DNA from 2 places in the Streptomyces sp. JLSY215 genome. Region 2 is predicted to be linked to the other one. Evidence: riboswitches for the same ligand, from Rfam matches in the RefSeq annotation. Region 2 holds a riboswitch; the other holds the start of a gene.

Region 1 (6,540 bases), 4.8 Mb from region 2:
GGCGTTGGTACCGTGCGCCGAGGAGGGAATCAGGCAGACGGTGCGCTGCTCGTCGCCGTTGGCGCGGTGGTAGGCGCGGACGGCCAGCAGACCGGCCAGCTCGCCCTGGGATCCGGCGTTCGGCTGGATGGAGACCTTGTCGTAGCCGGTGACCGTGGCGAGCCGCTCCTCCAGCTCCTGGATGAGCGTCAGGTAGCCCTGCGCCTGGTCGGCGGGGGCGAAGGGGTGCAGCTGGCCGAATTCGGGCCAGGTGACCGGCTCCATCTCGGTCGTGGCGTTCAGCTTCATCGTGCAGGAGCCGAGCGGGATCATGCCGCGGTCCAGCGCGTAGTCCTTGTCCGCGAGCGTGCGCAGGTAGCGCAGCATCGCGGTCTCGGAGCGGTGCTGGTGGAAGACCGGGTGCGCGAGGTAGTCCTCGCCGCGCAGCAGCTCCTGCGGCAACGCTTCGGCGGCGACGGCGTCCAGCTGCTCGACATCGCCCTGCACCCCGAAGGCGCTCCAGACACCGGCCAGCTGCGCGCGCCCGGTGGTCTCGTCACAGGCGATACCGACCAGGTCCGCGTCGACCGGCCGGAGGTTGACGCCCGCCTCACGGGCCGCGGCGACGACCTCGGCGGCCCGGCCCGGCACCCGCGCCGTGAGCGTGTCGAAGTACGCGTCGTGGACGATCTCCACGCCGCCGGCGCGCAGGCCCTCGGCCAGGACGGCGGCGTAGCGGTGGGTGCGCCGGGCGATGGTCCGCAGGCCCTCGGGACCGTGGTAGACCGCGTACATCCCGGCCATCACGGCGAGCAGCACCTGCGCGGTGCAGATGTTGCTGGTCGCCTTCTCGCGACGGATGTGCTGCTCACGGGTCTGCAGCGCGAGGCGGTAGGCCTTGTCGCCGTCCGCGTCGACGGAGACGCCCACCAGGCGGCCGGGCAGGCTGCGGGCGAACTTCTCGCGTACGGCCATGAAGCCGGCGTGCGGTCCGCCGAAGCCCATCGGAACGCCGAAGCGCTGGGTCGTGCCCACCGCGATGTCCGCGCCGAGCTCGCCGGGCGAGGTCAGCAGCGTCAGGGCGAGCAGGTCGGCGGCGACGGTGACGACCGCGCCCAGCTCCTGGGCCTGCGCTATGACGGTACGCGGGTCACGCACCGCGCCGGACGCGCCCGGGTACTGCAGCAGCATGCCGAAGACACCGCGTTCGGCGATCTCCGCGGGAATGCCGTCGGACAGGTCCGCCACGACGACCTCGACGCCGGTCGGCTCGGCACGGGTCTGGATCACCGCGATGGTCTGCGGCAGACAGTCCGCGTCGATCAGGAAGACACCCTGCTTGACCTTGCCGACGCGGCGGGAGAGCGCCATCGCCTCGGCGGCGGCCGTCCCCTCGTCCAGCAGGGAGGCACCGGAGGTGGGCAGTCCGGTCAGGTCGGCGACCATGGTCTGGAAGTTGAGCAGCGCCTCCAGACGGCCCTGCGATATCTCCGGCTGGTAGGGCGTGTACGCCGTGTACCAGGACGGGTTCTCCATGACGTTGCGCAGGATCACCGGCGGGGTGAACGTGCCGTAGTAGCCGAGGCCGATCATGGAGGACAGGACCTGGTTACGGTCCGCGAGGCCGCGCAGCTCCTTGAGGACCTCCGCCTCCGTACGGGCCTGCGGCAGGCCGAGCGCCTCCGCGCTCTTGATCACGTCGGGTACGGCCGTGGCGGTGAGATCGTCCAGCGATCCGAAGCCGACCTGCGCGAGCATCTTGGCCTGCGCCTCGAGGTCGGGACCGACGTGCCGGGCCTCGAAGGGCGTACCGCGCTCCAGCTCTGTCAGGGAGATGCGATTGGTGGTCATCTGCGGGGGCCTCCTGGTCACTGCGACCTACGAGGGGCACCACGGCGCGGGTGCCCGGACGGCCTCCCCCTCTGTCATCTCAACCTGAGAGCTTCACCGGTCCGCAGGCTGCGGCCCGGCTTTCACCGTCGGTGAGGAGGGGTCCCGGCGCTGTGCCACCGCGGCCCGCCCTGCTTTCCAGAGTGACCTCGTCCATGCGGTACGGATGCCTGAGAGATTCCGGGGAGGATTTGCTCCTTCGGCGCCCCCGCCGCGAACGGCAAGGGACTCTCCCGCATGGGGTCAGCGGCCATCAGTCAGCCTACCAGCGCACCTGTCGGGGGAACTTTCGAGTGGCCGGGGCATGAAATGTGCCGTTTGGTAGTTGTCACAGGGCAGTTGCGACCACAAGGAGGGGCTGTGCACACCGATATCGATCCCCGGAGCCTGATCGGCCGCAAAGCGTTCGACCGGAACGGCACCAAGATTGGGACCATTGATGAGGTATATCTCGATGACGCGACCGGCGAACCCGAATGGGCGGCCGTGCGCACCGGTCTCTTCAGCCGGGACGCGTTCGTCCCCCTGGAGCCGAGCGAGCTGGCGGACGAGGGGCTACGCATCCCCTACGACCGCAAGCTGATCAAGGACGCCCCGGACTTCGGGGTGGGCCGCCATCTCTCCCCCGAGCAGGAACTCCAGCTCTACCACCACTACCGGCTGGATATCTCCTCCCCGGGCTCCGACCCCGTTGCGTCCCCGGGCGACAAGGACTTCGGCAAGATCGCCGGCTCGGAGGACTGACCGGCTCCTGATTCCCCGCCCACCAGTGGCAACGGCTCCCCCGGCCGCAGCGCCGGGTCATCGACGGCAAAGGTCCGCACCCTTCCCGGTGCGGACCACGGCTGTTCAAAACGTACGGTCACTCTGCCCACCCCGCTGCCCTGCACCCAGCCGGCGCCGTACTCGTCGTGCACCACGTCCAGCCCCGGATGCCAGCGGCGCGGCCGCTCCTCCTCCGGCTCCGGCTCACCCACCCCGCCCGACACCGGCGCCGCCGCTCTGGCCGCTGCCCTGGCCGCCGTCTCCTCGGCTTCCTGCTCGGTCGCCAGCTGGGCGAACAGATCCTCCTGCGTGAAGTCGGCGAGCCCGCTCACCCCGACCCCCAGCAGCCGCACCCCGCCCGTGGTGTCCACCGTCTCCAGGAGCCGCGCCACCGCCTCCCGTACGACCGCGGGGTCGTCCGTCGGCCCGCGCAGCGTCTCCGACCTGGTCAGCGTCGAGAAATCGTAATTACGGACCTTGATCACCACCGTGCGACCGGACCGCCCGGCCTCCCGCAACCGGTGCACACAGCGCTCCGCCAGCCGCACCAGCTCGGCCCGCACCCGCGTCCGGTCGGTGAGATCGACCTCGAAGGTGTCCTCGACCGAGATGGATTTCGCGTCCCGCTCGGCCACCACCGGGCGGTCGTCCCGGCCCAGCGCCATCGCATACAGCCCGGCGCCGTGCGCTTTGCCCAGCAGCCGCACCAGCTCGTCCTCACCGGCCTCCGCGGTCTCCGCGACCGTATGGATCCCGGCCCGGCGCAGCGCCTCGGCCGTCGCCGGCCCCACCCCGGGCAGCGTCCGCACCGGCATCGGCCCCAGCAGCTCCCGCTCCGTACCGGGCTCGATCACCACCAGGCCGTCCGGCTTCGCCGCCTCGGACGCGATCTTCGCCAGCATCTTGGCGCCCGCGAGCCCCACCGAGCCGGTCAGGCCCGTGGCCTCCTTGATGTCCCGCCGCAGCCGCTCCCCCACGGCCCGTACGGCGACCACCTCGGGCGCGACCCCGCCCGCCTCCAGATCCACGAACGCCTCGTCCAGGCTCAGCGGCTCCACCAGCGGCGACAGCGCGTGCAGCAGCTCCATCACCGCGTCACTCACCTGGCGGTACAACTGGAACCGCGGACTGAGGTAGGCGGCATTGGGGCACAGCCGCCGCGCCTGCGCCGTCGGCATGGCCGAGCGGATACCGAAGACCCGCGCTTCATACGACGCCGTGGCGACCACCCCGCGCGGCCCGATCCCGCCGACGACCACGGGCTTCCCACGCAGGCTCGGCTTGGCCGCCTGCTCGGCGGAGGCATAGAACGCATCCATGTCCAGATGCAGAATCGTCGGCGCGGATCTCACAGGACCGATCCTCCCGCACACCACTGACAATCGACCCGCTGCCGGGCCGGAGTCCGGATGCGGGGCTCAGCCGGCCCGGTTGCGCCGCCGCGCCAGCTCGTCGCGCGGGTTCTTGCCGACCAGCGTCTCGCCGGTGTCCAGCCGCTCCCCGTGCAGCTCGGAGAGCGCGCCCTCCACGTCCCGCAGCACCACACCCACCGCGATGCCGAAGACGCCCTGGCCGCCCTGGAGCAGATCGACGACCTGGTCGGGCGAGGTGCACTCGTAGACCGTGGCGCCATCGCTCATCAGCGTCATCCGCGTCAGATCGTCCAGCCCGCGCGAGCGCAGATGCTGAACGGCGGTGCGGATGTTCTGCAGCGAAACCCCGGTGTCCAGCAGCCGCTTGACGATCTTGAGGACGACGACGTCCCGGAAGTTGTAGAGCCGCTGGGTACCGGATCCGTAGGCGGGGCGCACGCTGGGCTCCACCAGGCCGGTACGGGCCCAGTAGTCGAGCTGCCGGTAGGTGATCCCCGCCGCCGCACACGCCGTCGGACCGCGGTAGCCGATGGTCCCTGCTGCGCAGTCCCCCGACACCGCGGCGGGCTGTGCCGGTGCGCGGTTCACTGCTGCATTCGGGTGGAGCGGCAACGCCCCTTCCGCCGCCGTACCGTCACCGGTGATTGCCACGCCGCCCTCCGTCCTCCACGTCCCGGACGGGACCTGCCTTATCGACGGTATGCAGTCACTCGGGGTGCGTCAACGATCGCCGCGCTCGCCACGCCGAGTGATAATCACCCTACGAGTGGTTTCTCGTGACCTCGCGCGGGGAACGGCTAAATAGTTTGGCCGGAATCAGACGTATCTGCCGACCGGGGTCACTGGTTGCTGCTGCCGAAGTCCTCGGGCGAGATCTGGTCGAGGAACTCGCGGAACTTCTCCACCTCGTCCTCCTGCTCGTCCGGAATGGCGATGCCCGCGTCGTCCAGCACGCCGTCGGTGCCGTAAATCGGCGTCCCGGTGCGCAGCGCCAGCGCTATGGCGTCGGACGGACGCGCGCTGACCTCGACGCCGCTGGCAAAGACCAGTTCGGCGTAGAACACTCCCTCGCGCAGATCCGTGATGCGGACCTGCGTCAGCTCCTGGCCCACCGCTTCCAGCACATCCTTGAAAAGGTCATGCGTCAGCGGCCTGGCAGGGACCATGCCCTGCTGGGCAAAGGCGATGGCGGTGGCCTCCCCTGGCCCGATCCAAATGGGCAAGTAGCGATCGCCTCCCACCTCCCGCAGGAGCACGATCGGTTGGCTGGAAGGCATTTCCACCCGGACACCCACGACGTCGAGCTCGTTCACACAGCAACCCTAGGACGTGCCCGGCAGGTTTGGGTAGTCGGGCAGTCATTTGCTCATGTGAGGCGGACCTTCAGCGCGGTCTCGACCAATGCCGCGTGGAGCCGTACCGACAGCGTTGCCAGCTCCCTGGCCGTAGCCTCCGCATGGGCCCTGGTCTGCGGATTTCGATGCCGGCGGAGGGGTGCCACGACCTGCTCCACCAGGCCCGCCTCCCGCTCCGCGGCCGCCTTGACGGCCCGCAGATGCCGCGGCTCGAGACCAAAACGCCCCAGCTCGGCGACCAGTTTCGCAACCGTGACGGCCTCGCGGTCGAAAGCGCCGTCCGCATCCGGTACGACGAGCCCGTACGACTCCCAGTCGGCGAGCGCCGCCTCGTCGACCTCGGCGGCCGCCAGCAGCTCGGCCCGGCCGACCCGGGCGGCCGCCGGACGGTCCTCACCGGGCTCGCGCATGCCCGGAACCAGGTCCCGCGAGGAAGTGGCCTGGGCCGGCAGCTGCACCTGCTCACCGCGCTCCAGGGCGTCCAGATGCTCCCTGATGACCTTCAACGGGAGATAGTGGTCCCGCTGCATCCGCAGGACGCCCGCCAGCCGCTCGACGTCGGCCGCGGTGAATTTGCGGTACCCGGAAGGCGTGCGCGTCGGCTCGACCAGCCCCTCGGCCTCCAGGAAGCGAATCTTGGAGATGGTGACCTCGGGAAATTCCTCGCGCAGCAAAGTGAGCACCGTGCCGATGCTCACCGGCTTGCCGTCCGAGGAGGCGGCGCCGGAGGACCCGGCACCGCCTGTCGGTGATTGGCGCATATGCCTTCCCTGGCCGGTCAGATTCCGGCGCCTCGCTGGCTCGCGTAAAAGACCAGCCGGAACTTGCCGATCTGGACCTCGTCGCCGTTGGAGAGCGCAACCGAATCGATCCGCTCGCGGTTGACGTACGTGCCGTTCAGGCTGCCGACATCGGCGACCGCGAAGCGTCCGTCCGCACCTCGGCGGAACTCCACATGGCGGCGCGAGACCGTCACATCGTCGAGGAAGATGTCGCCCTGCGGGTGCCGGCCGGCCGTCGTCAGCTCGCTGTCCAGAAGGAAGCGGCTGCCGGAGTTCGGCCCCCGGCGGACGACCAGCAGCGCCGAACCCAGCGGAAGGGCGTCGACGGCCGCCTGGGCCTCGGGCGACAGGGACGGCATCTGGGTCTGGCCCGTCGCCTCCGCGTCATAGGCCTCG
Region 2 (6,540 bases):
TCCTCGGCGGTGAAGCCGCGGGTGGCCAGCGCCGGCGTGCCGATGCGCAGGCCGGAGGTGACCATCGGGGGGCGGGGGTCGTTCGGGATGGCGTTGCGGTTGACCGTGATGCCGACCTCGTGGAGGCGGTCCTCGGCCTGCTGGCCGTCCAGCTCGCTGTTGCGCAGGTCGACCAGGACCAGGTGGACGTCGGTGCCGCCGGACAGGACGGAGACGCCGACCTCGGTGACGTCCGGCTGGATCAGCCGCTCGGCGAGGATGCGGGCGCCCTCGAGGGTGCGCTGCTGGCGCTCCTTGAACTCCTCCGACGCCGCGACCTTGAAGGAGACCGCCTTCGCCGCGATGACGTGCTCCAGCGGGCCGCCCTGCTGACCCGGGAAGACCGCGGAGTTGATCTTCTTGGCCAGCTCCTGGGTGGAGAGGATGACGCCGCCGCGGGGACCGCCGAGGGTCTTGTGCGTGGTGGTCGTCACGACGTGGGCGTGCGGCACCGGGGAGGGGTGCAGCCCCGCGGCCACCAGGCCGGCGAAGTGCGCCATGTCCACCATCAGGTACGCGCCGACCTCGTCGGCGATCCGGCGGAAGGCGGCGAAGTCCAGCTGACGCGGGTAGGCGGACCAGCCGGCCACGATCAGCTTCGGGCGGTGCTCCTTGGCGAGGCGCTCGACCTCTTCCATGTCGACCAGGTTGGTCTTCTCGTCGACGTGGTAGGGCACCACGTTGTAGAGCTTGCCGGAGAAGTTGATCTTCATGCCGTGGGTGAGGTGCCCGCCGTGCGCGAGGTTCAGACCCAGGATGGTGTCGCCCGGCTTGATCAGCGCGAACATCGCGGCGGCGTTGGCCTGCGCACCGGAGTGCGGCTGGACGTTGGCGGCCTCGGCGCCGAAGAGGGCCTTGATGCGGTCGATGGCGATCTGCTCGACGACGTCGACGTGCTCGCAGCCGCCGTAGTAGCGGCGGCCGGGGTAGCCCTCGGCGTACTTGTTGGTGAGGACGGAGCCCTGGGCCTCCATGACGGCGACGGGGGCGAAGTTCTCCGACGCGATCATCTCGAGGGTGGACTGCTGGCGGTGGAGCTCGGCGTCGACGGCGGCGGCGACGTCGGGGTCGAGCTCATGGAGGGAGCTGTTGAGAAGCGACATGAGTCTTTCCTGGAGGGGTCAGGGGGCGCGAGGGGCCCCCGGACGGGGTCCGGGGGAGCTTGCGCGCAGGCGGTCGCGGGACGGGGCGGTCGGGCCGGGGAGCCTCAGCCCTGGACGAAGGCGGCGTACTCGTCGGCCGAGAGCAGGTCGTCCGGCTCGCCGCTGATCTTCACCTTGAACAGCCAACCGCCCTCGAACGGGGCGGAGTTCACCAGTGCGGGGTCGGCGGCGACGTCCTCGTTGATCTCCGTGATCTCACCGTCGACCGGCGAGTAGAGGTCGCTGACCGACTTGGTCGACTCCAGCTCGCCGCAGGACTCGCCCGCCGTGACCTGCGTGCCGACCGCGGGAAGCTCCACGTACACGACGTCACCGAGCGCGTTGGCGGCGTGCTCCGTGATGCCGACCGTCGACACGCCGTCCTCGGCGGCCGACAGCCACTCGTGCTCCTTGCTGTAGCGCAGCTGCTGGGGGTTGCTCATGGCTCGATTCTCCTGTACGCGAAGGGGTGATCGTGAATGGGGTCTTGCACAGTGAGACGGCAGTGGGTGCCGTTACCGCGGTGAACCGTTGCTTCTGACGCCGGTGCCCGGCTACTTCTGGCGCTTGTAGAAGGGCAGCGCGACGACCTCGTACGGCTCATGGGTTCCACGGATGTCCACGGAGACACCCTCGGTGCCGGGCGTGGCGTAGGCCGCGTCCACATAGGCGATGGCGAGCGGCTTGCCCAGGGTGGGGGAGGGGGCCCCGGAGGTGACCTCACCGATGACCGTGCCGTCGGCCGCGACGACCTGGAAACCGGCGCGCGGCACCCGGCGGCCCGCGGCGATCAGCCCGACGAGCTTGCGCGGGGGAGTGGTCTCGGCGCGCTCGGCGGCCTCGGCCAGCGCGGCCCGGCCCACGAAGTCGCCGTTGTTGGTGGTCTTCTCGAACTTCACGACCCGGCCCAGGCCCGCGTCGAACGGCGTGGTGGCGGTGGTCAGCTCGTGCCCGTACAGCGGCATGCCCGCCTCCAGGCGCAGCGTGTCGCGGCAGGACAGCCCGCACGGGACCAGCCCGGCGTCCTTACCGGCCTCGGTCAGCGCCTCCCAGAGGGCGACCGCGTCCGCCGGCCGGACGAACAGCTCGAAGCCGTCCTCGCCGGTGTAGCCGGTACGGGCGATCAGCGCCTGCACACCGGCGACCGTGCCGGGCAGGCCCGCGTAGTACTTGAGGCCGTCCAGATCGGCGTCCGTCAGCCGCTTGAGGATGCCGGGGGACTCCGGTCCCTGCACTGCGAGCAGCGCGTAGGCGTCCCGGTCGTCGCGCACCGCGGCGTCGAATCCCGCCTGCCGCTCGGTCAGCGTGTCCAGCACCACCTGGGCGTTCGAGGCATTGGCGACGACCATGTACTCCTGGTCGGCCAGGCGGTAGACGATCAGGTCGTCGAGGATGCCGCCCTCGGCCTCGCAGATCATGGTGTAGCGGGCGCGGCCGGTCTTGACGCCGCCGATGTTGCCCACCAGCGCGTAGTCGAGGAGGTCGGCGGCCTGCGGCCCGGTGACGGTGATCTCGCCCATGTGGGAGAGGTCGAAGAGGCCGGCGCGGGTGCGGACGGCGACGTGTTCGTCGCGCTCGCTGCCGTAGCGCAGCGGCATGTCCCAGCCGGCGAAGTCGGTCATGGTCGCGCCGAGCGCGCGGTGCGTGGCATCCAGCGCGGTGCGGCGGGGGGCATCAGTCATGGTTCTGGGCTCCCAGGCATGGGTGACAAGACGGTCTCCCCATCTGTCATCGGAACCTGAGAGGTTCACCGGGATCCCGCGAACGGACCCGGTTTGCACCTTGGGTGGAGCCGCCCCCTCAGCCGGGCAGTGGCTCGCTTTTCAGATCTGCCTCGCCCGCGCGGTATAGGGGCCTGAGAGATTCAAGGGAGGACTTGCTCCTTCGGCGCCCCGCCATGGCGGCCGGGGACTCTCCCGCGCGGATTCAAGCGGCCGGTATGCAGTTGGTCGTGCGATGGCTGTGCCCTGGTGAGCAGAGATGCGCACGTGGCGCCGACATCATTGCATGGGAACGCCGGATCGAGGAGGGGCGGCCGTCACCCGGCTCACGAGCAGGACAGATCCGGCATTCGCCTTGATGGGCATTACCGTTTCTTGACACTCTGCGGGGTGGGAACGGTGCCGAACCGGCACCGAACCGGACCGGGAGGGGCGATCACGGTGCACAGTGAAGCCGCATTCGCGACAACGTCAGGGGTCGCTCCCCAGAAGACGGGGGGCGACCCCCAAGGACCGCCGGCGGCCGTCCGCCGCCCCCGGCGCGCGCCCCGGGACGTCGTACGGCCCGGCCGCAGCGCCGACGTCCTGGACCTGCGGGGTCCGGGCGGCCGTCCCGCCGAGCTGCGCTTTCCGGCGGGTGACCTCGTGGTGGTCTCCGGGCTGCCGGGCAGCGGCAAGAGCACCCTGATGCACCGCATCGTGCCGTCGCTGGACGCGCGCGGCGCCGCCGTGCACCGCATCGATTCGCAGGACGTCCGCGAACGCTGGGAGCGCGGCCGGCTGCGCCGGCTGCCGTACGGGGCCTACCGCCCGCTGGTCCGGGCCGCGCACTATCTCGGGCTGCGCCGCGCGCTCCGCTCCGGCGACAGCGCGGTCGTGCACGACTGCGGCACGCTCGCCTGGGTGCGCCGCTGGATCGCCCGGTCGGCCCGGCGGCGCGGCGGCGGGGTGCATCTGGTGCTGCTGGACGTGCCGCCCCAGGTGGCGCTGTCCGGGCAGGAGTCGCGCGGGCGCGGGGTGTCGGGGTACGCCTTCGCGCGGCACCAGGGCGCGGTGGGCGGGCTGGTCGGTGCGGCCGAAACGGGGCGGCCGCCCAAGGGGTTCGGCTCGGTGGTGCTGCTGGACCGGCGGGCGGCCAGCGCGCTGGAGACGGTCGGCTTCGGCTGAGCGTCCGGTGACCTCCGGCCGTCCGGCCGGGCATCCGCCCCGCACGCGCCGCCTCCCACCTCCTCGTCTAGGGTCGTTGGCCTGAAGGCGCGGTGCGGAACGGGTGGATGAAGATGACATTTCCGGAGCAGGGGAACTTTCCGGCGCAGGGCGGCTTTCCGGACCAGGGGGGCTTTCCTGACCAGGGCGGCAGCCCCGGGTACGGGGACTTCCCGGACCAGGGGATACCCCAGCTGTCCTGGCCCGCGAACGAGCTCGAAGAGGTCCTCGGTGCCGCGGCCGGACACCCCGGCGCGGGCGGCCGGATCGTGGAGGTCCTGGGCCGCAGCCGGGTGTGGGTGCCGCTGCCCAACGGCGGCGGCCCGGAGAGCGCAGGCCCCGGTGCCCGTGGACTGGACCTGCCGACGGTCGAGATCGAGGGCGCGGCCTATGTCCCGGTCTTCAGCTCCGAGCAGGAGTTCATGAAGGTCGTCGGGTCGCATATGTCCTTCACCGTCGCCCCGGCCCGGGAGTTCGCCCGCGGGCTGCCGCCGAAGCTGGGGATCGCGGTCAATCCGGACGGCACCATCGGCGTCCCGCTGCCGCCGCCCGCGGTGGCCGAACTGTGCCGGCCGGGCCGCGGCGAAGCGGACGCCGGTCTGCCGGGCGGCGGCCGGGTGCGGCTCTTCGAACCGGACTGGCAGGAAGAGCCGGTGGACTTCCTGGCCGCGGCCGGACTGGAGTTCTCCGGTGTCGGAACTGTCCTGACTGCCCGGCGCGCCCTGGCCAGTGTCGAGGGCGACACGCCCGCGCTGTTCGTCGGAGTGCAGGTCGAGGCCGCCGCCTCCGCGCTGCACGACGGCACCGCCCGCGACGCGGTGCTCAATGCCCTCGGACGTGCGCTCGGGGCCGTGCCGGTGCCCTGGCCCGTGCAGCTGGTGATGCTCGACATCGCCCAGGGCGACCCCGTCGCCGACTGGCTGCTGGAGCGCGTGCGGCCCTTCTTCGCCCGGGACCACTCGTAAGCTGGTTGGATGACGGGCGGGCGCACCCCCACGTGCCCCGCCAATGCGAAGGGACGGACCACGTGAGCGCGGGTGCGCATCAGGGAGCGGCGGCGGCCGGCCAGGTCGAGCAGATGCTGCAGCAGGTCTCGCCCGGTCGCTACGACGCCTATGAGGCGCTGCTGCACGCGCTCGCCGCCGGCCAGGTCTGGATGCTCCTGTGGCAGGGCCGCGCCGGAATGCCCGATGCGCAGTACGGAAACATGGAGGTCGAGGGCCTGGGCTATGCGCCCTGTGTGACCTCCGCCGCCGAACTCGCCGCCTCCGGCTGGAACCGCGACCACGAACTCGTCACCGGCGTGGAGATCGCCGCCTCGCTCTTCCCCGACCGCTGGGGCCTGTGGCTGAATCCGCACGCTCCCGGCGGCGGCGTCGGCATCCCCTGGCTGGATCTGCGCCGTATCGCCGGCGGCCTCGACCGGCTGCCGGCCGGGCCGCTGCGGATCTCCGAACCGGTCATCGACATCCCGCAGTTCTATGCCCTGCTTGCCCAGAATGCCCACCGGACGCCCGCTGTACGGTCGTTGCGCCGGGCCTGGGTGCAACCGGCCCTGGGTGCCCCGTATCTGGCGATCGGGCTGGATCTGTACGACGCCGGGCAGCCGGCGGTGGACTCCGTGCGGCTGATGATTCAGCAGTCGATCGGTGCCGTTCCGGATGGTTTGCCCGTCTCGACGGTCGCCATGAACGACGAGTACGACCCCGTCGCGATGTGGATGCGCGCCTCCACCCGGCCCTTTTTCGACCGCGACGGCTACGGCCAGGCGCCGGGGCAGCCGCCCGCTCCCGCGCCCACCTACGGCTACGGATACCCGCGCCCGTACTGACGTCCATGTCAACACCAGACGCCGCCGTCCGGCGTCGATCTTGGCGTGAATTCGCCCCATGTGCCCTCCTGCTGAGCCCCTCTCACGTGGGCATTCGCTCCGCTCAGCCACTACTTCCGTCCGTATAACGGAACACCGCGAGCCACATCACAGTTGCGCATCCATTCACCGCGAGGACTGGTGAGTGATCGCGAATCGGATGAAGACTCCGGCAACAGAGAGCTTCGGCTCTTTGTACGACCGACCATCCCAGTCGGCGTCGCGCGAATCCTCCGCACTTCCCACGGACGTACTTTCGCGATGCCCGATGGACCTGCTCGGCCGCCCCATCGCGGCCGTTGCACCACTGATGTGAACCAGGCCGCTACCGCGGCGGGCGTGGGCCGACCACCGTCGGCCGAGAGGGGTCAAAGGCACCGTGACCGCACCGATCGAGACCACCGGGGCGGCTGCTGAGGCGCAGCCGGAAGCGGTGCTGCAAGGCGTGGAGAGCAAGCGCATCGAAGGGCGCTCGCTCGGCCAGATCGCGCTGCTGCGCTTCAAGCGCGACAAGGTCGCGGTGGCGGGCGCCATCGTTGTCATCCTGCTCGTCGTCCTCGCC

The links. A riboswitch is a leader RNA that binds a small molecule or an ion and turns the genes downstream of it on or off. The one in region 2 is predicted to bind glycine.
Region 1: it holds a riboswitch for glycine, as region 2 does, so the genes downstream of both, gcvP (aminomethyl-transferring glycine dehydrogenase) here and gcvT (glycine cleavage system aminomethyltransferase GcvT) in region 2, are expected to answer to the same signal.

What each region holds. Positions count from the first base shown of each region.
Region 1 is NZ_CM185022.1:1,246,699-1,253,238, forward strand. Features, by position in the region: gene gcvP (aminomethyl-transferring glycine dehydrogenase) at 1-1,830, opposite strand, end outside; glycine riboswitch at 2,018-2,115, opposite strand; gene AC5677_RS05620 (PRC-barrel domain-containing protein) at 2,230-2,613, shown strand; gene AC5677_RS05625 (DNA polymerase IV) at 2,523-3,986, opposite strand; gene AC5677_RS05630 (MerR family transcriptional regulator) at 4,053-4,619, opposite strand; gene AC5677_RS05635 (bifunctional nuclease family protein) at 4,847-5,320, opposite strand; gene ftsR (transcriptional regulator FtsR) at 5,374-6,123, opposite strand; gene AC5677_RS05645 (FHA domain-containing protein) at 6,141-6,540, opposite strand, start outside.
Region 2 is NZ_CM185022.1:6,078,742-6,085,281, forward strand. Features, by position in the region: gene glyA (serine hydroxymethyltransferase) at 1-1,142, opposite strand, end outside; gene gcvH (glycine cleavage system protein GcvH) at 1,247-1,624, opposite strand; gene gcvT (glycine cleavage system aminomethyltransferase GcvT) at 1,736-2,863, opposite strand; glycine riboswitch at 2,897-3,014, opposite strand; glycine riboswitch at 3,015-3,110, opposite strand; gene AC5677_RS27235 (AAA family ATPase) at 3,344-4,069, shown strand; gene AC5677_RS27240 (enhanced serine sensitivity protein SseB) at 4,183-5,073, shown strand; gene AC5677_RS27245 (enhanced serine sensitivity protein SseB C-terminal domain-containing protein) at 5,136-5,939, shown strand; gene AC5677_RS27250 (ABC transporter permease) at 6,358-6,540, shown strand, end outside.